Regions from separate parts of the Streptomyces sp. NPDC017520 genome, predicted to be linked through region 1. Evidence: riboswitches for the same ligand, from Rfam matches in the RefSeq annotation. Region 1 holds a riboswitch; each other region holds the start of a gene.
What was found. A riboswitch is a leader RNA that binds a small molecule or an ion and turns the genes downstream of it on or off. The one in region 1 is predicted to bind cyclic di-AMP.

Region 1 (5,089 bases):
CCGGGCTCTTCGTCGCTCCCCGCGTCCTCCGGGGCGCCTACAGGTCGGTCGCGATGATCCGTTCGATGTTGCGCTCGGCGAGCGCGGTGATGGTGACGAACGGGTTCACGCTGGTGTTGCCGGGGATCAGCGCGCCGTCGATGACGTACAGGCCCGGGTAGCCGTGCAGCCGGCCGTAGTTGTCGGTGGCCTTGTCCAGGACCGCGCCGCCCAGCGGGTGGTACGTGAGGTGGTCGCCCCAGATCTTGTGGACGCCGAAGAGGTCCGTGCGGTAGATCGTCCCCTCCTTCTGGTTGATCTTGTCGAAGATGGTCTTCGCGGCGTCGATGGAGGGCTGCTTCCACGCCGTCTGCCAGTTCAGCTCGGCTTTCCCCGTCGCGGCGTTCCAGGTGAACCGGGCCCGGTGCGGGTTCTTGGTGATGGAGAGGTAGAACGAGGCCCACGTCTCGATCCCGGTGGGCAGCGGCGCGACTTCGGCGAAGGCCCCGCCGGCGTCCCAGTTGTCGATGCCGCCGGTGGGGATCGACGACTGCACCTTCCCGGTCGGGTCCCAGAGGTGGTTGGCCCGGCCGCACATGACGTTGCCGTTGTCGCCCCAGCCCTTGCCGACCTCGTCGTTGAGGAGGGGCAGCGCACCGGTGGCCTTGAGGCCGACGAGCAGCTTGCTGGTGCCCACGCTGCCCGCGGCGAAGAAGACCTTGTCCGCCGTGACGGTCTTGGTGGCGGTCGTCCGGCCGACGGTGTCCAGCTGGTCGATGAGCACCGTGTAGCCGCCGCCCGGGGCCGGGGTGACCGTGGTGACCTGGTGGAGCGGGGAGATGGTGACCCGGCCGGTGGCCCTGATCCGGTCGATGTAGGTCTTCTGGAGCGATTTCTTGCCGTAGTTGTTGCCGTAGAGGATCTCGGCGTCCAGGGCCGACCTGGGGACGGTCCCGGCCGCCTCCTGCTTCATGTAGTCCCAGTCGTAGACGGCGGGAACGAAGAGGAACGGGAAGCCGGAGCGCTGGGCGTGTTTCCGGCCGACCCGGGCGTACTGGTAGCAGTCGACGCTGTCGAACCAGGCGGGGTCGATGGTGGTGACGCCCAGTCCGCTGTTGGCGCGCGGGTAGTAGGTGCGGTACATCTCCCCGGCGTTCACCGAGGGGAGGATCGCGCCGAAGTTCTCCCGGCGCGGGGTGACGGCCATACCGCCGTTGACCAGGGACCCGCCGCCGACACCGCGGCCCTGGTAGACGGTGATGCCGGCGAACTCCTCGGCGTCCAGGATGCCGGTGTAGCGGTTGACGTCCTTGTCGATGGGGAAGCCGAGGAAGTTGCTCAGCGGCTGCTTGGTCCTGGTCCGCAGCCAGAAGGAGCGGTCGTCGGGTCTGGTGGTGTTGGCGAAGATCTTGCCGTCCGCACCCGGCGTGTCCCAGGCCATGCCCATCTCGACCATATGGACGTCGACGCCGGCCTGGGCGAGCCGGAGGGCCGCCACGGAGCCGCCGTATCCGGTGCCGACGACCAGCACCGGCACCCGGGCCCCGGAGCCGATCGGCGCTGCTGCCGTCCGGACGCCCGCCCACGCCGGTGCGGAGTGCCCGGCGATAGCCGCAGCCCCCAGGAGAGAACCTGTTCCAGCGATGAATCTTCGACGCGAGACACCCTTGGTCTCGCCATCCCGCATGGTGGTGTCGCTCATGTGACATACCTCACTCTCGACAGAGTGCAACAGGTTCTACTGTCGATCGCCTGGCAAGTCACTAGAAACTTGGGGGTAACTTCCCGGTACGCGCATGGGGCCCCGGACCAAGATGAGGTCCGGGGCCCCTCGGGCTCGGGCGCGGAGGATCAGTAGGCGCCGAAGACGTTGTCGATCGAGCCGTAGCGGTCCGCCGCGTAGTTGCACGCGGCCGTGATGTTGGCGACCGGGTCGTAGCTGTCGGTCGAGGTGCCGGGCACGTGGTAGGCCTGGAAGGTCGGGTCGATGACCTGGAGCAGCCCCTTGGACGGGGTGCCCTTGACCGCGTTGGAGTCCCAGTTGTTGATCGCGGCCGGGTTGCCCGAGGACTCGCGCATGATGTTGCGGTGGATGCCCTCGTAGGTGCCGGGGATGCCCTGCTCGGCCATGACCGCCAGCGACTCCTTGATCCAGCCGTCGAGGTCGTTCGTGTACGTGACGGCCTTCTCGGCGGCCGGAGCGGCCTTTGCCGCGGGAGTGGCGTTGACACGCTCCGAACGGTCGGCACGGTCCGCCTCGGCACCACGCACGGCGGACGGGGAAGCCTCGGCGGCCTTGTCCGCCTTACCACCCGAAGGGGCCTCGGCCTTGGTTCCGAGGGTCAGCTTGATACCCGGGTGAATAAGATCGGGATTCTCTCCGATGATCTTCCGGTTGCCTTCGTACAGCTTCTCCCAGCCGCCGCTCACGGAATATTCGCGGGCGATCTTGGAAAGCGTCTCACCGGCCGCCACGGAATGCTCGGCGGGCGCGGCCCGCACGGCGGAATTCACCTGGGGAATCGAGGCGGGCGCCACGGCCTGCTGCGGCGCGGTGGCGGGCACGGGGGCCGCGAAGGCGCTGGTGGCACCTATCACGGGGAGGGCGAGGACGGCTCCACCTGTAGTCACGGCTGCAAGGCCGCGGCGCAGCGAGGTGGAACGGGAACGACGGTGCTTACCCTGTGCGGGCATGGGGGATTTCCTCTCCGGCGCCTGCGGGGTGAGCTGTCGGGTTCAGACGGGAGATGTCTGGCCGCACGCTCGTGCGGCTTCACCCCAAGCCGTTCCGGTTACGGATCGGCGACTTACCTGGGTCCCCCGCTCCTGCCGTACTCGAGTGGGTTTCGGATTCCCGGACGGCGGCAGGATTCGGCGTTCCATCCGGATTGACGGTGACCGTAGGCGAGAAACGCCGAACAGAACAAGCCCCGCATTCCGGATTCCCTTTTCCACGCAAGATCGAAAGACGGAATCGCCGGATCGGGTCACTCCGTCACGTCGTCAACTTTCTTCGCACAGAAGGGAACCGAAGCTTCCACTTCCGCGTCCGCCCTCGCGGACGTGACGCTCACCACTCCCTCGCGGTGATGGCGAAAACGAGCCCAAGCAAATACCCCAGAAGCGCCAGTAAGCCTTTTATTGAGCAGAATGCCCAAAAGAAGCGAATCGCCCATATCGGCACAGAAAAACGGGCCAATCGGACACTCTAGGCGGGGCCGGTCGAACAGCCCTCGGGGCGATCGCTTACGGTGTGCGGTGGAGACTAGTAAGCCAACCCTTACCTCCGACGTACGCTGTACCTGCCCGCGTTCGCCCGCCCCGAAGGATCACCACGCCATGACACGCCCCGTCCGCGTCGCCATTGTCGGAGCCGGCCCCGCCGGTATCTACGCTGCGGACGCGCTGCTCAAATCCGAGGTCTGCCAGGACCCGGGGGTCTCCATCGACCTCTTCGAGCGCATGCCCGCGCCCTTCGGCCTCATCCGCTATGGCGTGGCCCCCGACCACCCGCGGATCAAGGGCATCGTCAAGGCCCTGCACCAGGTGCTGGACAAGCCCCAGATCCGGCTCTTCGGGAACGTCAGCTACCCGCACGACATCGGCCTGGACGACCTGCGGTCGTTCTACGACGCGGTGATCTTCTCCACCGGCGCCGAGGCCGACCGGGCGCTCGACGTCCCCGGCATCCAGCTGGACGGCTCCTACGGCGCGGCCGAGTTCGTCTCCTGGTACGACGGGCACCCCGAGGTCCCGCGCACCTGGCCGCTCGCCGCGGAGAAGGTCGCCGTGCTCGGCGTCGGGAACGTGGCCCTGGACGTGGCCCGCGTCCTGGCCAAGACGGCGGACGAGCTGCTGCCCACCGAGATCCCGGACAACGTGTACCAGGGCCTCAAGGAGAACAAGGCGCTGGAGGTGCACGTCTTCGGGCGGCGTGGCCCCGCACAGGCCAAGTTCAGCCCGATGGAGCTGCGGGAGCTGGACCACTCCCCCAACATCGAGGTCATCGTCAACCCCGAGGACATCGAGTACGACGAGGGCTCCATCGCGACCCGCCGGGAGAACAAGCAGGCCAACATGGTCGCGCAGACCCTGGAGAACTGGGCGATCCGCGATGTCGGCGACCGCCCGCACAAGCTGTTCCTGCACTTCTTCGAGTCCCCGGTCGAGATCCTCGGCGAGGACGGCAAGGTCGTGGCGCTGCGCACCGAGCGCACCGAGCTGGACGGCACCGGCAACGTCCGGGGCACCGGCCGGTTCACGGACTGGGACATGCAGAGCGTCTACCGGGCCGTCGGCTACTACTCGGAGGAGCTGCCCAAGCTCCCCTTCGACGTGGCCTCCGGCACCGTGCCGCACGAGGCGGGACGCGTCATCTCCGGCGACGAGCACATGGCCTCGGTCTACGTCACGGGCTGGATCAAGCGCGGTCCGATCGGTCTGATCGGACACACCAAGGGCGACGCGAACGAGACGGTCGCCTGCGTCCTGGAAGACCGGGCGGCCGGCCGGCTGCCGGAGCCGGCCACGCCCGCTCCGGAGGCCGTCGAGGCCTTCCTGGCGGACCGCGGCGTGCGCTACACGACCTGGGAGGGCTGGCACAAGCTGGACGCCCACGAGCAGGCTCTGGGCGCGGCCCAGGGCCGTGAGCGGATCAAGGTCGTGGAGCGCGAGGGGATGCTGGAGGCCTCCGGCGCCTTCGCGCCGGCGGAGCCGCCGGCCGACGTCTGATCAACGCCTCGGCGGCGCCTGATCAGCAGGACGTCTCTCCGGAGGCCGGATCCGGTGCGCCTGCCGTGCGCCCCGGGTCCGGCCTCCTGAACGTGCGCCACAGGTCGGGGCCGGGCGCCCGGTCCTCCCGCGGCCGGCGGACCTCCGGGGCCCCGGCCCACCGGGCGGCGAGCAGCAGCGCGATGTCGTCGGGGCGGTCGACGGCCGCCCTGGCCTCTCCGATGACCTGGTCGGCCGTCTCGGCCAGGGGGACCGCGCCGATGCGTTCGACGGTGGCGCGCAGCCGCTCGATCCCCTCGTCGATGTCGGTCCCGGGGCGCTCGATCAGCCCGTCCGTGAACAGGGCGAGCATCGCGCCCGGTTCGAGGCGCATCTCGGT
Region 2 (5,089 bases), on a different contig from region 1:
CCACTGGCCCGGTCGGAGGGGCAGGCCGCACTGGCCACACTGTTGAGGCGCCTTCCTGACCTGCGGCTTGCGGGAGAACCTGGCGATTTGCGCTGGCGCGGCGGGCTCATCATGCGAGGACTGCGCACCCTTCCGGTCGAGTTCGAACCGGGTGTCCGGGCCGTGAAAAGTGACAGAGCGTCAACTTCGTGACTTTCACGTGATCTGCGCTGCATCGACTTGTGACACACGTTCGAGTCCCGCTAGGTTCACGGTTCGACGCGTCGGGCGCACCTTGCTCACGCGCCACTTGGGCGCCGAAGCAGCCACGGAATCCGCTGTGCGGCGCTCAGGCCACTCGCTTGTCAGTCGCACGGAAGGCATACCCATGGGCTCCGCGAACGGCAGACACCGCCGCCCTCGTCAGGCACCCGCCATCATCGTCGCCGCGGGCGTGACGGGATCGGCCATCGCCATCCCGCTGCTCGGCGCCGGCGGCGCGCACGCGGCCGAGGCCACCACCTGGGACCGGGTCGCCGAGTGCGAGAGCGGCGGCATGTGGAGTGCCGATCTCGGCAACGGCTACTACGGGGGGCTCCAGTTCTCGCAGGAGACCTGGTCGGCGTACGGCGGCACGGCGTTCGCGCCCCGCGCCGACCTCGCCAGCCGCTCGCAGCAGATCTCCGTCGCCGAGAAGGTCCTGGACGACCAGGGCCCGAAGGCGTGGCCCAGCTGTGCGGTGATCTCCGGCCTCGCGGTGGACGGCGGTCTGCCCGGCGTCGACCCGGGCACCTCGCCGTCCGCGGACCCGTCCGCGGATCCGTCCGCCGACCCGTCGGCGGACCCCTCGGCCGACCCGGCCTCCACCCCGACCGACGAAGCGGGCGAATCCGGTGAGTCCGGCGAGTCCGGTGAATCCGGCAAGGGTGAGAAGAGTGATGGGGCGGACAAGGGCGGTAGTGGTGGCGCGGAGAAGGGGAGTGAGGCCCCCGACCCCTCGGTGACGCCCTCCGCCCCGCCGGCCTCCGACGCGCCCGACACCTCGGACCCCTCCGCCGCCCCCGACGCCTCGACGGGCGAGGACGGCAAGGGGGGCAAGCATCGGGGAGCCCCCGCGCCCGAGGAGGCCGACGCGGGCCGGGAGGACGGTCCCCGTGAGTCCGGCCGGCACGCCTCGCGCGGCGAAGGCGACGCGCGGGACGGTGGCGCGGCGACCGCCGGCGGGTACACGGTGCGGCCCGGGGACAACCTCTGGGCGATCGCCGACGCCCAGGAGATCCCCGGCGGATGGACCGGCCTGTACGAGACGAACAAGGACCTCCTGGGCTCCGACCCGGACCTGATCCTGCCCGGCCAGAACCTGGACCTGGGCCCGGACCGGGGTGCGGGTGAGGACGCGGGCGAGGGTGCGGCCAAGGGCCCGGACCCGGCCGCTCCCGAGGGCGCAGGAACACCCGCAGGGGCGCCCGCCGCCAATTGATCGAATTCGGGAAAACACCCCGAAAATCGAGGCAGTTAAGAGACCTATGTCCACTTTTGCGTAAGTGAGACATGGGTCTCTTTGCTTCAACTGGCGCGTCTCGTCCGGCTGGTCCGGGCGAATCGCCCCTCACCTGCGGAAACGACCCGCCGGCCACGGCGAGTTCGGGCTGATTGCCCTCTATGTCCATCTTTGAATGTCGGGGTTGCCTGTGTTTACGGTCGGAGCCGCTCGCACCGCGGGCCCCGTCGACCGTCACGCCGAATCCTGCCGTCGGTCGAAGGGAACAGACGCGTAAGCGCCGTAGGCAGGAGCGGGGGACCCAGGTAAGCCGCCGGGTCCGGACGCCTCGTCGAAACCGACGAGAACGTACGGGACCGGCTAGGGGTGAAGTCGCGAGCAGCACCGCGCGACCGGGCAACTCATCAGCCCGAACCCGACAGCTCACCTCGTAGGCGTCGGTGAGGAGATTCGTTCCATGCTGCTGAACAGCAAGGGCAAGCACCGCCGCCCGTCCAAGGCCACCCGTATCGCCACCCTCGCGGGCGTCACCGGCGCCGCGATCGCCGTCCCGCTGATGGGTGCGACCAACGCCTCCGCCGCCTCCGTCGAGACCTGGGACGCCGTCGCCCAGTGCGAGTCCGGCGGCAACTGGTCCATCAACACCGGCAACGGCTACTACGGCGGACTGCAGTTCTCGCAGTCCAGCTGGGCCGCCGCCGGCGGTACGCAGTACGCCTCCCGTGCCGACCTGGCCTCCAAGGACCAGCAGATCGCCACCGCCGAGAAGCTCCTCGACATGCAGGGCCCGGGCGCCTGGGCCTGCGCCGGCGCCGGCGGTCTCACCAACGACGGTGTGGACCCGGGCGTGAACACCGGCTCCGGCTCCGGCTCCGGCGAGAGCAAGCCCGAGCAGGCGCAGCCCGAGCGTCAGGCCGAGCAGCCCACCACGCGCTCCGAGCAGCGCGAGGCCCCCAAGGCCGAGAGCAAGAAGACCGTCACCACCCCGACCGGCGAGAAGGTCCAGAAGGGCGACGGCGAGTACAAGGTCAAGGCCGGCGACACCCTGAGCACCATCGCCGAGGCGGAGGGCGTCAAGGGCGGCTGGAGCAAGCTCTTCAAGCTCAACGACGACATCGTCAAGGACGCGGACCTGATCTTCCCGGGTCAGCAGCTCCACCTGAAGTAACCGCCGTCTCTCCTCCCCGGAGGAGAAGCGTCCGGCGGCACTTCTCCTCGCACGGCTCCCCGGCCCGGCGCGCTCGTTCCCCCCAGCGCGCCGGGCCGGGTTCTTCGTGAGCGGCGGGCTCCGATGGACCCGCATGCGTTCACCTCTTGTTGTTACCGCACAGTAGATTTCTAGAGTTTTGTCCCGTGATGCAGGTCCTTGGGCCCTTTTTCGTCCCAGGAGGCGGGCGGTCGGCTGGCCGACGCGGCCGGGCCCGATAGGCTCGTGTCGCAAGGCCACAGTGACCCTGCACAACCAGTGTCAGATCCCAGAAGGAGATGCCTCGTGCCGTCCATCGACGTCGTCGTAGCCAGGGAAATCCTCGACTCCCGGGGCAACCCCACGGTCGAGGTCGAGGTTGGCCTCGACGACGGCAGCACGGGCCGTGCTGCTGTTCCGTCCGGTGCCTCCACCGGTGCGTTCGAGGCCATCGAGCTTCGCGACGGTGACCCCAACCGCTACATGGGCAAGGGCGTCGAGAAGGCCGTCCTCGCCGTCATCGAGCAGATCGGCCCGGAGCTCGTCGGGTACGACGCCACCGAGCAGCGCCTCATCGACCAGGCGATGTTCGACCTCGACGCCACCGAGAACAAGGCGTCGCTCGGTGCGAACGCCATCCTCGGCGTCTCGCTGGCCGTCGCGCACGCCGCCTCCGAGGCGTCCGACCTGCCGCTCTTCCGCTACCTCGGCGGCCCGAACGCGCACCTGCTGCCCGTTCCGATGATGAACATCCTGAACGGCGGTTCGCACGCCGACTCCAACGTGGACGTCCAGGAGTTCATGATCGCCCCGATCGGCGCGGAGTCCTTCTCCGAGGGCCTGCGCTGGGGTGCGGAGGTCTACCACACGCTGAAGAAGGTCCTCAAGACCAAGGGCCTGTCCACCGGACTCGGCGACGAGGGCGGCTTCGCCCCGAACCTGGAGTCCAACCGCGCCGCCCTGGACCTCATCGTCGAGGCCATCAAGGAGGCCGGTTACGTCCCGGGCCGCGACATCGCGCTCGCGCTCGACGTCGCCGCGTCCGAGTTCTACAAGGACGGCGTCTACGAGTTCGAGGGCAAGTCCCGCTCGGCCGCCGAGATGACCGAGTACTACGAGGAGCTCGTCTCCGCGTACCCGCTGGTCTCCATCGAGGACCCGCTGTACGAGGACGACTGGGCCGGCTGGAAGGTCATCACCGACCGCATCGGCGCCAAGGTGCAGATCGTCGGCGACGACCTCTTCGTCACCAACCCCGAGCGACTGGCCCGCGGCATCGAGGAGGGCTCCGCCAACGCCCTGCTCGTGAAGGTCAACCAGATCGGTTCGCTGACCGAGACCCTGGACGCCGTCGAGCTGGCCCAGCGCAACGGCTTCAAGTGCATGATGTCGCACCGCTCCGGCGAGACCGAGGACGTCACCATCGCCGACCTCGCCGTCGCCGTGAACTGCGGCCAGATCAAGACCGGCGCCCCGGCCCGCTCGGACCGCGTCGCCAAGTACAACCAGCTGCTGCGCATCGAGGAGATCCTCGACGACGCCGCGGTGTACGCGGGCCGTTCCGCCTTCCCGCGCTTCAAGGGCTGACCCGTAGCGTCAAGACGGTAGCCTCCGTCCGTCCCCGCACCCGGTCCCGTACCGTGTGCGGGGACGGACGTGCGTAGGAGCCGACGAGCTCTGACGGGGAGGCGGGACAGATGGCCGGGAAGGACCGCGACCGGTTCTCCACCGCGACCAGGCTGCGACTGCTCGGCGAGCAGACCGCGGCCCGCGTGTACCGATCCCAGAACCGCCGGCAGGCCCGCCGCTCCCGGCTCACCGGCCGGGCCGCGTTCCTGGCGCTGGTGGTCTGCTCCCTGGTGGTGGCGCTCGCCTACCCGATGCGGCAGTACGTCTCCCAGCGCGACGAGATCGCCGAGCAGGAGCGGCTCTCGCGCCAGGCGGAACGGCGCACCGAGGAGCTGCGGGACGAGAAGGCGCGGCTCCAGGACGACGCGTACATCATGCGGCTGGCCCGCCAGCACCTCCACTACGTCCTCCCCGGGGAGACCGGCTACACCGTTGCCGACCCCGACGCGGCCCAGGACCGCCGCGGCGAGTCGGGCGCGAGCGACCGGCCGTGGCACGCGAACCTCTGGGACGACGTGGACAGCGCCGACCGGGCCGAACGCGACTGACACCGACCCCGTACATCCCTCCGTACATCCCTCCGTACATCCCTCCGTACGTCCACCTCTACGAGCTTCCGAGCAGAACCAAGGCAGGCATGGAAACGCCCCCTCCGCAGACCGAGTCCACCCAGCCCACCGATGCGGACATCGCCGCGTTCGAGCAGCAGCTCGGCCGCCCGCCGCGCGGTCTGCGCGCCATCGCGCACCGCTGCCCCTGCGGCAACCCGGACGTGGTGGAGACCCAGCCCCGTC
Region 3 (5,089 bases), on a different contig from region 1:
CGCGGTCGTTCTGGGCGGGCTACGCCTCGGGCTCGGCGGGGAGCGTGAACCCCCGCACCGGCCGGGGCTCCTCCGGGTCACGCGAGTCCGGGGCCTGCCCGGCCCTCCACGCGGCCACCCTGTCCGCGTACCGCGGGTCAGGAGCAGGCCGGCCGTGGTGAGTGCGGCGGTGAAGGTGTGTCTGGTGCGCATGGTCCCCCAGGGCGTCGCGTGGTGTGAGGGGCCGCCATCATCGGGCACCGGGGGCACCGGGGGCACCGGGGGCACCGGGGGCGCCGCTGTCCGGGTTCCGGCCATGGGGCTCGCCTCCGTCCCGGAGGAGCTCCGCCGTAATTGGTCAAGGGCGCGCCGGGTATGCCGTAGAGTTGTGTTTACCGACGCGGGGTGGAGCAGCTCGGTAGCTCGCTGGGCTCATAACCCAGAGGTCGCAGGTTCAAATCCTGTCCCCGCTACTGAAGGCCCGGGCCCGGCACGCACAGCGTGCCGGGCCCGAGTCGTTTCCCGGCGTCGTGATGGCGCGGCTTGACCTTGACGCAGCGTTTCCGGCATGGAGTGGTCCATTCAGGAAATCGCCCGTCGGGCCGGCACCACGAGCCGCACGCTCCGGCATTACGGAGACGTCGGTCTCCTCACGCCGAGCCGGATCGGGAGCAACGGCTACCGCTACTACGACCAGGACGCCCTCGTCCGGCTGCAGCGCATCCTGCTGCTGCGGGAGCTGGGCCTCTCGCTGTCCGCCATCAAGGACGTGCTCGCGGGGCAGCGGGACACGGCGGTGGCGCTGCGGGCGCATCTGCGGCTGCTCGAACAGGAGCAGGCGCGCATCGGGCGGCAGATCGCCTCGGTGCGGACCACTCTCCACAAGACGCAGGAGGGGATGGAACTCATGGCCGATGAAGTGTTCGACGGCTTCGATCACACCGCCCACGAGCAGGAGGTCACCGAGCGCTGGGGCCGGGACGCGTACGAGGAGGGCGACCGCTGGTGGCGTTCGCTCGGCGACGAGCAGAAGAAGGCGTTCCAGGACGAGCACGAGGCCATCGCGCGCGCCTGGGGACGGGCCAGGGAGGGAGGGCTCGCCGCCGACGGGGCCGAGGCGCAGGACCTCGCGCGGCGGCACTGCGCCTGGCTGTCCTCGGCCAAGGCGCCCAGTCGTTCGTATGTGATCGGGCTCGGCGAGATGTATGTCGCCGACCCCCGCTTCGGAAAGAACTACGATCGCTACGGGGACGGCACCGCCGCCTTCGTACGGGACGCACTGACGGTATACGCGGAACACCGGCTCTCCGACTGACCACGGAAGGCCGGGCCTCCGCCCGCTCCCCCTATTCGGCCGATGCGGAGTAGCCGCTCGGCGCGGCTCCGGGAAGCCTGGGCGGGGCGCGGTACCGTCCGCAGCCGTGGGTGGACCGGGCAGGAGTGCACAGGTGGGGATGGCCGACGAACGGCGCAGTGCCACGGCGGGGAGTTTCGACGCCGTGGGCCGGGTGGTGTTCGGGTCCCGGGAGGGCCAGCTGACGTCCGACGGGCGGCGCACCGGACGGTTCGTCCGGCTGCTCCCGGCCCTGCTGATCCTCGGCGGGCTGGTGCTCGACTCGCTGACTCCGCCCAACTTCACCGCTGTCCCCCTGTTCGTCGCGGCCCCGCTGATCGCCGCGCCGTTCTTCTCGAAGTCCCGGACCGTCCGTACGGGCATCGCCGCGGTCCTCTCCGTCATCGCGATGAGGCTCTCCGACGGGACGTCCACCCAGGTGGTCCCGATCATCGAGCTGATCACCGTGCTCACGGCCTCGGTGCTGGCCCTCGTCATCAACGGCGTCGTACGGCGTGGCAACGAGCAGCTGGCCTCGGCCCGGGTCATCGCGGAGACCGCCATGCGGGCCGTGCTGCCGACCCCGGCCGAGCGGATCGGCGGACTCCAGGTGGCCGCGCGGTACGAGGCGGCCCAGGCGGACGAGTTCGTGGGCGGCGACCTGTTCGCCGTCGCGGACACCCCGTACGGAGTGCGTCTGGTCGTCGGCGACGTACGCGGCAAGGGGCTGGACGCCGTCGAGGCGGTGGCGGTGATCATCGGGGCGTTCCGGGAGGCGGCCGAGCAGGAGCGTTCGCTGGAGGGTGTCGCGCAGCGGCTGGAGCGGGCGCTGGCCCGGGAGGGGACGCGGCGGTACGGGCTGGACGCGATGGAGGGGTTCATCACCGCCGTGCTGGCCGAGATCCCGCCCGGTGCCGCCTCGTTGCGCCTCGTCAACCGCGGTCACCCCGAGCCGATCCTGCTGCACGCCGACGGCGCCCTGGAGGTGCTGGCACCCTCGGTGCCCGCCATGCCGCTGGGGATGGACCTGGGGGTGTGGCCGGACCGGTCCGACGAGTGGGCGATGCCCGCGGGGGCGACGCTCCTCGCCTTCACGGACGGCCTGTCCGAGGCCCGGGACCCGAACGGGGTCTTCTACGATCCGGCGGCCCGGCTGCGCGGCCGGATCTTCCCGGGCCCGGAGGAGCTGTTGTCCGCGCTGACGGACGACGTACGGCTGCACACCGGTGGGCGGACCACGGACGACATGGCGCTCATCGCGGTCGGCCGGCCGGCGGAGGGGCAGCCCGTGCGCCGGACGACGGTGAAGATCGTGGGCCGGGGCGATGACGCCGGGCGGTGACGCCGGAGTGATGGTGCCGGGCGGTGACACGGTGCGTAATCAAAAGGCGCCGCTCCGCATAACATTTGACACACTGTCAGAAAAAGCAGTGTGGCTGAGGCGTGGTCAAGTCGCCCGATTGCGCCCGGTTGTCACCCGTACATCCCTGCCGTGTTCGTTAATGATCAACAGGAACAGCTTGGAATAGGGCCCGTCCGTCTATTAACGTTCGATAACGCAGCGCGGTCGTCACAGCCGTCGTCAGAGACGGCGCCGCGCGCGAGCGCCGAATTCCGCAAGGGAACCGGGGAACCACCTACATGGGGTGAATCGGACGCCTGCGTCTCGTGAGAGACGGAGGGGCCCGTAGGAGACCTTCCTGCTCCGAACCCGTCAGCTAACCCGGTAGGCGAGAAGGAAGGAAAGGAGTGCGCCCACGTGGCGTCCAACAAGCCTGCCCCTGAGGCCCCGTCACCCTTCAGTGCCGACACCCTCGGTGGCGAGGAGCGCACCTGGGAGGAATGGAACCCCACCGCGGAGTCCATCCGTCCCGTGCGCGGCAAGCACCGCGTGGCCAAGCAGCGTGGTCTGGCCCGTAGCTCCACCGTCCTCGGAGTCGGTGTCATAGCGGCTGTCGGCGCGGGCGGTATGGCCACCGCTCAGGACAAGGCGCCGGTCTCCATCTCTCTTCCCGATTCCATCGTGGACAACCTCCCCGACGCCAAGTCCCTTCCCGGCGTCGGGTCTTTGATGTCCGAGGAGGCGGAGCCCGCCCCGGTCGCCGCGTCCGCGCCGCTCACCACCGCCGGCCTCACCACCGCCGAGGCCGAGCAGGGCACCGGCGCCGGCGAGGCGCTGCGCGCCCGGATCCTCCAGCAGGCCGAGCAGCAGCAGGCCAGCGCCGACGCCGAGGCCAAGGCCGCCGCCGAGAAGGCAGCGGCCGAGACCGCCGCCGCCGAGGCCAAGAAGCAGCAGGACGAGGCCGAGGCCGCTGCCGCCGCGAAGAAGAAGGCGGCGGAGGAAGCGGCGAAGAAGAAGAAGGAGGCCGAGCGGCTCGCCAAGCTCGCCGCCAGCTTCTCCCTCCCCACCTTCTCGTACACGATCACCTCGACCTACGGTCAGTCCGGCGCGCTCTGGTCCTCGGGCCAGCACACCGGTCTCGACTTCGCCGGGTCGGCCGGCGCACCGCTCAAGGCCGTGCACAGCGGCACGATCACATCGGCCGGCTACTCCGGTTCGTACGGCTACCGCACGGTCCTGCAGCTGGAGGACGGCACGGAGATCTGGTACGCCCACCAGTCCTCGATCGAGGTCTCCGTCGGCCAGAAGGTGACCACCGGCCAGACCATCGGCCGCATGGGCGACAGCGGCAACGTCACCGGCGTCCACCTCCACCTGGAGGTCCGCACCGCGGGCGGTTCCGCGATGGACCCGATGGCCTGGCTCAACAGCAAGGGCCTGAACGTCTGATCTCCAGGCCCCGCGGCTGACGTCCTTCGTCGCCGCCCCGCAACCCCGGCAGCCCTGACGCACACCCCCCGACGTCAGGGCTGCCGGTCTGTCCGGGGACGGTACGGTCCGGCGGGCGGCGGAATACCGTCCCCGCCCCGTCCCGTTGAACCTCCACATGACTTCTCCGCGCATTCTCGGCAGCTCCGACCTCCAGGTTTTCCCTCTCGCCCTCGGCGGCAACGTCTTCGGCTGGACGGCGGACGAGGACCAGTCCTTCGCGGTCCTGGACGCGTACGTCGCGGCCGGCGGCAACTTCATCGACACCGCCGACGCCTACTCCGCCTGGGTCGAGGGCAACGAGGGCGGTGAGTCGGAGACCGTCATCGGCAAGTGGCTCGCCTCCCGCTCCAACCGGGCCGACATCGTCGTCGCCACCAAGGCCGGCGCCCACCCCGACCACCGGGGCCTGTCCGCCGGCACCATCAAGGGCGCGGCGGAGGCATCGCTGCGCCGCCTCGGCACCGACCACATCGACCTCTACTACACGCACTTCGACGACGAGGCCGTCCCGGTCGAGGAGATCATCACCGCCCTCGACCAACTGGTGAAGGACGGCAAGGTGCGGCACATCGCCGCTTCCAACATCAGCCCCGAGCGCCTGCGGGCCTCCCTCGACTTCTCCGAGCGCGAGGGCCTCGCCCGGTACGTCGCGCTCCAGCCGCACTACAACCTGGTCTCCCGCGGCACCTACGAGGGCGAGCTCCAGGACACCGCGGCCCGCGCCGGCCTCGCCGCCGTCCCGTACTACGCGCTCGCCTCCGGCTTCCTCACCGGCAAATACCGCCCCGGTACGAGTGTGGAGAGCGCCCGCTCCGCGACGGCGGGCGGCCACCTGGAGTCGGAGCGGGGCCGCAAGGTGCTGGCCGCCCTCGACCGGGTCGCCGGGGAACGGGACGCCGAGATCGCCACGGTCGCCCTCGCCTGGCTCGCCGCACAGCCGACCG
Region 4 (5,089 bases), on a different contig from region 1:
CGGAGCGCTCATGGGCGGCGCGTTCGTCGGCGGTCAGGGTGTCCAGCAGCCTGCGGGCGTCGGCCAGCTTGGTGCGGATCGCGGTGCGGTGTTCGCGCAGCTCGGCGCGGCGGGCGGCGAGGCGCTCGGTCTCCTGGTCGGCGCGGGCCTTGACGCGGGTGATCTGGGAGACCTGTCGCCGGATGCCGCGCAGGAGCCCACTCTGCCGGTCGCCCGCCCGGTCGAGGTAGGAGGCGCGTTGCAGGAAGGCGTCGGGGTCGGAGGAGAGCGCCAGTTGCAGGGCCGGGTCCAGGGTTCCGCCGCGGTACTGCGCGGTGGCCAGCGAACCCAGGGCGTGCCGGGCGGTGTTGAGGCGGGCGGTGCGACGGGCGGCCTCGTCGGCCAGGGCGTCGACGGCGCGGGTGGCGGTGGCCGCCTCTTCCTTCGCCCCGTTGTACTTCTCGGTGGCGACCTCGGCGTCGTGGTACAGCCGGTCGATCTCCGCCTTGACCTGCGAGGCGGTGGGGGCCGGTTCGGCGGGGGCCGCGCCCGCCCCGGTGACCGACCCCGCGGTGGCGGCCCCGGCGAGCGCCAGGGTGGCGGCGGTGCGGGCAGCAGAGCCGGTGAGCGGGCGCTGCTTGGGTTTTCGGTGAGCTGACCTGCGGTGCGCTGCCACGGGGGCGGCATCCTTCCTGTCGGCTGTCCGCCGGGGGAATACCGGCGGGTCCGTGAAGGACGCTAATCCCGGTGCCGGGAAAAGAGTCGGCATGACTGCTATTGCCCTGATGTGACGTTTCATCGGCCATGGGTGATCACTCATACGCCCATATATCAGGGCAATGCATTCAATTTCGGAGGAAGCGCACAAGGAAGGGGGGCCTCACTGAAAGGCACATCCTTGGCCCTGGCTAGGCTCCGGAGCCATGGACGTACTCATCAATGTCTTCGTCGCCCTGCACATCATCGGCATCGCCTCCCTGCTGGGTGGCTTCCTGACGCAGATGAAGGCCATGGGAGCGGGCACCGCCCGCTTCACCCCCGCCATGCTGCACGGCGCGCTGACCATGCTCGTCACCGGTATCGCCCTGGTCGGGCTCAACCAGGCCGACGACCAGACCGTGAACAACGTCAAGATCGGCATCAAGCTCGCGCTGCTGGTCGTGATCCTCGCCCTCGTCTACGTCAAGCGGGACGACGAGACGGTGGACAAGGGCGCGTTCGCCGCGGTCGGCGGACTGACGGCCGCCAACATCTTCATCGCCACGGTCTGGACCTGAGTCTCCCCGGGGGCGGCCGCCCAAGGGCCGCCCCCGGCACGCGTCACGCCGGTCGCACGCTTCCGTAGATCGGCATGGAGTAGATCGACTCCTCGCGCACGTTCGCACCCGGCTTCGGGGCGTGGATCATCATCCCGTCGCCCTTGTAGATGCCGACGTGGCTGATGTCGTCGTAGAAGAAGACCAGGTCTCCGGGGATCAGATCGGACGTGGCGACCCGCGTCCCGACCTCCACCTGGTCCCAGGTAGTCCGGGGCAGGGTCACGCCCGCCTCCCGCCACGCCGCCTGCGTCAGCCCCGAGCAGTCGTAACTGGAGGGGCCCGACGCGCCCCATACGTACGGCTTCCCGATCTGGGCGCGGGCGAAGGCCAGGACCTTCTCCGCCTTGGCGGCGTAACCGCTGTCCGTACCGGTGCCGGAGCCGGAGCCCGGATCCGTTCCCGTTCCCGTTCCCGTACCGGAACCGGAACCGGAACCGGAGCCGGAGCCGGATCCCGTGCCCGAACCGCCGCCGGACTCCTTCGCCGCCTCCTCGCGGGCCTTCTCCTCGGCCTCGGCCTTCTCCTTCGCCTCGGCGGCCTGCCGGGCGGCCAGCCTCGCCGCCTTCTCCTTCGCCTCGGCCTCCTTCTTGCGCTCCAGCTCCGCCAGCCGCGCCTTCTCCTCGGCGGTCAGCCTCGACAGCAGGCTCCGGGCCTCGGTGAGTTTGGTCTGCACGTCCTTCTTGCTGGAGGCGAGCGTGGCCTGCGTCTCGGTGAGGGTCTCCAGGCTCTTCACCGCCTCCGCGCGCTTCTTCGCCGCCGAGGCCTGCTGCGTACGGACCTCGGCGACGGCCTTCTGCTGCCGCTCCGTCGCCCGGTCCATCAGCCGGCTCTGGTCGAAGTACCCCTGCGGGTTGTCCGCCAGGAAGAACGTCGCCGCCGGCGCGATGCCCCCGTTGCGGTACTGGGCCGCCGCGTAGGAGCCCAGCGCCCGGCGCGCCTCGTTGATCTTCTCGGCCCGCTTCGCCACGTCGGAGAGCAGCGTGTCGACCTTCGCCTGCTGGGACGCGGAGGCGGCCTTGGCCCGGTTGTACTCCTGGGTCGCGGCGCCCGCCTGCCGGTACAGGGCGTCGACCTTCTTCTGCACTTCCTCGATGGCGGGCTTCGGCTCAGCCGGCGCGGCCGTGGCGCTCTGCGTGGAGAGCAGCGTCACGGAGGCCAGCGCGGCCGTCGTCAGCCCGACGGCGGGGGTGGTGGTGCGCACCTTCGTGCGCGGCTTGCGATGCGATGCCAAGACCGGCATCTCCTTCCGTGGACCGCCTACCGGGTTAGCTGTCGGGTTCGGACGGAACGGAAGGCTGTCCTACGGTCCGCATGCGAGGGCACGGACCGATTCACCCCGGTGTCGCGTGTGGGTCCCCGGTTCCGCACCGCCAGGGCGGCGGGACGGATTCGGCAGAGGTGCCCGTCGGGCGTGGTTCGCCCCAGGGAGGTACGGGCCACCTGACCGAGCACGCTAGCCAACCGGCCCCGCCGCTGGGAAGGACGATGAGCGATATGCCCGATACATTTTCGTGACCTTTCCGGATCGGGGGGCCGACACCCCCTCCGACCGGGCACTCCTTCACGGAACGTCGACGTCCGCTCTCCGTGCGTACGGGTGAGGCGCGGGCGATTCCCCGGTGCCGACGCCGCCTTCTCACCTTCGGCAGTAGCTTGTCAGTCCGGCCGCCTAGACTCGGGGGGCGATGAGCAGCCTCTTTGACGACAGTTTCCTGACCGGCCTCCAGTCCGCGGAGGACGGCCCCCCGCCGCCCCCCGAGGACCACGCGCCCGAAGCGGTGCCGGAGGGACTCTTCGAGGGCGTCTACGACGCGCCCCCGCCGCCCCGGGACGGGTACTACCGGGACGGTCACGCGCGCCCGGTGATCGACTCCGCCGCCCTGCTCGACGGGCTGAACACCGAGCAGCGCGCCGCCGTCGTGCACGCCGGGTCCCCGCTGCTCATCGTCGCCGGGGCCGGCTCCGGCAAGACCCGGGTCCTCACCCACCGCATCGCCCACCTGCTGGCCGAGCGCGGGACGCACCCCGGGCAGATTCTCGCGATCACCTTCACCAACAAGGCCGCGGGCGAGATGAAGGAGCGCGTCGAGCAGCTCGTCGGCCCCCGCGCCAACGCCATGTGGGTCATGACCTTCCACAGCGCGTGCGTCCGCATCCTGCGCCGCGAGTCGAAGAAGCTCGGCTTCACCTCGTCGTTCTCGATCTACGACGCCGCCGACTCCAAGCGCCTGATGGCCCTGGTCTGCCGCGACCTCGACCTGGACCCGAAGCAGTTTCCGCCGAAGTCCTTCACCGCCAAGGTCTCCAACCTCAAGAACGAGCTCATCGACGAGGAGACCTTCGCCGGGCAGGCCGGAGGGGGCACCTCCCGTTCGAGCGAAGCCGAGAATGGGGGAGGTTTCGAGAAGACCCTGGCCCAGGCGTACGCGCTCTACCAGGCCCGCCTGCGCGAGGCCAACGCCCTGGACTTCGACGACATCATCATGACCACGGTCCACCTCCTCCAGGCCTTCCCGGACGTCGCCGAGCACTACCGCCGCCGCTTCCGCCACGTCCTCGTCGACGAGTACCAGGACACCAACCACGCCCAGTACACGCTGGTACGGGAGCTGGTCGGCCCGGCCGGGGAGGCCGACGCCCCCGCCGAGCTGTGCGTGGTGGGCGACGCGGACCAGTCGATCTACGCCTTCCGGGGCGCGACCATCCGCAACATCCTCCAGTTCGAGGAGGACTACCCGAGCGCGACGACGATCCTCCTGGAGCAGAACTACCGCTCCACGCAGACGATCCTCTCCGCCGCCAACGCCGTCATCGAGCGCAACGAGAGCCGCCGCCCCAAGAACCTCTGGACCAACGCCGGCAGCGGCGCCCGCATCACCGGCTACGTCGCCGACACCGAGCACGACGAGGCGCAGTTCGTCGCCGACGAGATCGACCGGCTCACCGACGCGGGCGACGCCAAGGCGGGCGACGTCGCCGTCTTCTACCGGACCAACGCCCAGTCCCGTGTCTTCGAAGAGATCTTCATCCGCGTCGGTCTGCCCTACAAGGTCGTCGGCGGTGTGCGCTTCTACGAGCGCAAGGAGGTCCGGGACGTCCTGGCCTACCTCCGGGTCCTCGCCAACCCCGAGGACACCGTCCCGCTGCGCCGCATCCTCAACGTCCCCAAGCGCGGCATCGGCGACCGCGCCGAAGCGATGATCGACGCCCTGTCGATGCGCGAGAAGATCTCCTTCCCCCAGGCACTGCGCCGCGTCGACGAGGCGTACGGCATGGCCGCCCGCTCGTCCAACGCCGTCAAGCGCTTCAACACGCTGATGGAGGAGCTGCGCACGATCGTCGAGTCCGGCGCCGGCCCCGCCGTCGTGCTGGAAGCCGTCCTGGAGCGCACGGGCTATCTCGCCGAGCTCCAGGCCTCCACCGACCCGCAGGACGAGACCCGCATCGAGAACCTCCAGGAACTCGCCGCCGTCGCCCTCGAATTCGAGCAGGAGCGCGCCGAGGAGGAGGGCGCGGGCACGCTCGCGGAGTTCCTGGAGAAGGTCGCGCTCGTCGCCGACTCCGACCAGATCCCCGACGAGGACGAGGACGGCTCCGGCGTCATCACGCTGATGACCCTGCACACCGCGAAGGGGCTGGAGTTCCCGGTCGTCTTCCTCACCGGCATGGAGGACGGCGTCTTCCCGCACATGCGGGCCCTCGGCCAGACCAAGGAGCTGGAGGAGGAGCGCCGCCTCGCGTATGTCGGCATCACCCGCGCCCGCGAACGGCTCTACCTGACCCGGGCCGCG

Region 2: linked by a shared signal. The riboswitch ahead of ACH4KB_RS26745 (transglycosylase family protein) and the one ahead of ACH4KB_RS14870 (transglycosylase SLT domain-containing protein) in region 1 are both predicted to bind cyclic di-AMP.
Region 3: linked by a shared signal. The riboswitch ahead of ACH4KB_RS15930 (M23 family metallopeptidase) and the one ahead of ACH4KB_RS14870 (transglycosylase SLT domain-containing protein) in region 1 are both predicted to bind cyclic di-AMP.
Region 4: linked by a shared signal. The riboswitch ahead of ACH4KB_RS27435 (NlpC/P60 family protein) and the one ahead of ACH4KB_RS14870 (transglycosylase SLT domain-containing protein) in region 1 are both predicted to bind cyclic di-AMP.

The regions. Positions count from the first base shown of each region.
Region 1 covers NZ_JBIRKB010000005.1:343,722-348,810, reverse strand. The annotation lists gene ACH4KB_RS14875 (GMC oxidoreductase) at 38-1,681, opposite strand; gene ACH4KB_RS14870 (transglycosylase SLT domain-containing protein) at 1,831-2,673, opposite strand; cyclic di-AMP (ydaO/yuaA leader) riboswitch at 2,679-2,866, opposite strand; gene ACH4KB_RS14865 (FAD-dependent oxidoreductase) at 3,319-4,710, shown strand; gene ACH4KB_RS14860 (SpoIIE family protein phosphatase) at 4,733-5,089, opposite strand, start outside.
Region 2 covers NZ_JBIRKB010000012.1:102,947-108,035, forward strand. The annotation lists partial or broken gene ACH4KB_RS26735 (cytochrome P450) at 1-192, shown strand, start outside; gene ACH4KB_RS26740 (transglycosylase family protein) at 368-1,459, shown strand; cyclic di-AMP (ydaO/yuaA leader) riboswitch at 1,749-1,932, shown strand; gene ACH4KB_RS26745 (transglycosylase family protein) at 1,938-2,648, shown strand; gene eno (phosphopyruvate hydratase) at 2,973-4,253, shown strand; gene ACH4KB_RS26755 (septum formation initiator family protein) at 4,364-4,843, shown strand; gene ACH4KB_RS26760 (DUF501 domain-containing protein) at 4,933-5,089, shown strand, end outside.
Region 3 covers NZ_JBIRKB010000006.1:18,757-23,845, reverse strand. The annotation lists tRNA gene ACH4KB_RS15945 (tRNA-Met) at 379-452, shown strand; gene ACH4KB_RS15940 (MerR family transcriptional regulator) at 548-1,294, shown strand; gene ACH4KB_RS15935 (PP2C family protein-serine/threonine phosphatase) at 1,434-2,654, shown strand; cyclic di-AMP (ydaO/yuaA leader) riboswitch at 2,908-3,060, shown strand; gene ACH4KB_RS15930 (M23 family metallopeptidase) at 3,072-4,103, shown strand; gene ACH4KB_RS15925 (aldo/keto reductase) at 4,261-5,089, shown strand, end outside.
Region 4 covers NZ_JBIRKB010000013.1:63,229-68,317, reverse strand. The annotation lists gene ACH4KB_RS27445 (NlpC/P60 family protein) at 1-655, opposite strand, end outside; gene ACH4KB_RS27440 (hypothetical protein) at 903-1,256, shown strand; gene ACH4KB_RS27435 (NlpC/P60 family protein) at 1,300-2,538, opposite strand; cyclic di-AMP (ydaO/yuaA leader) riboswitch at 2,537-2,703, opposite strand; gene pcrA (DNA helicase PcrA) at 2,984-5,089, shown strand, end outside.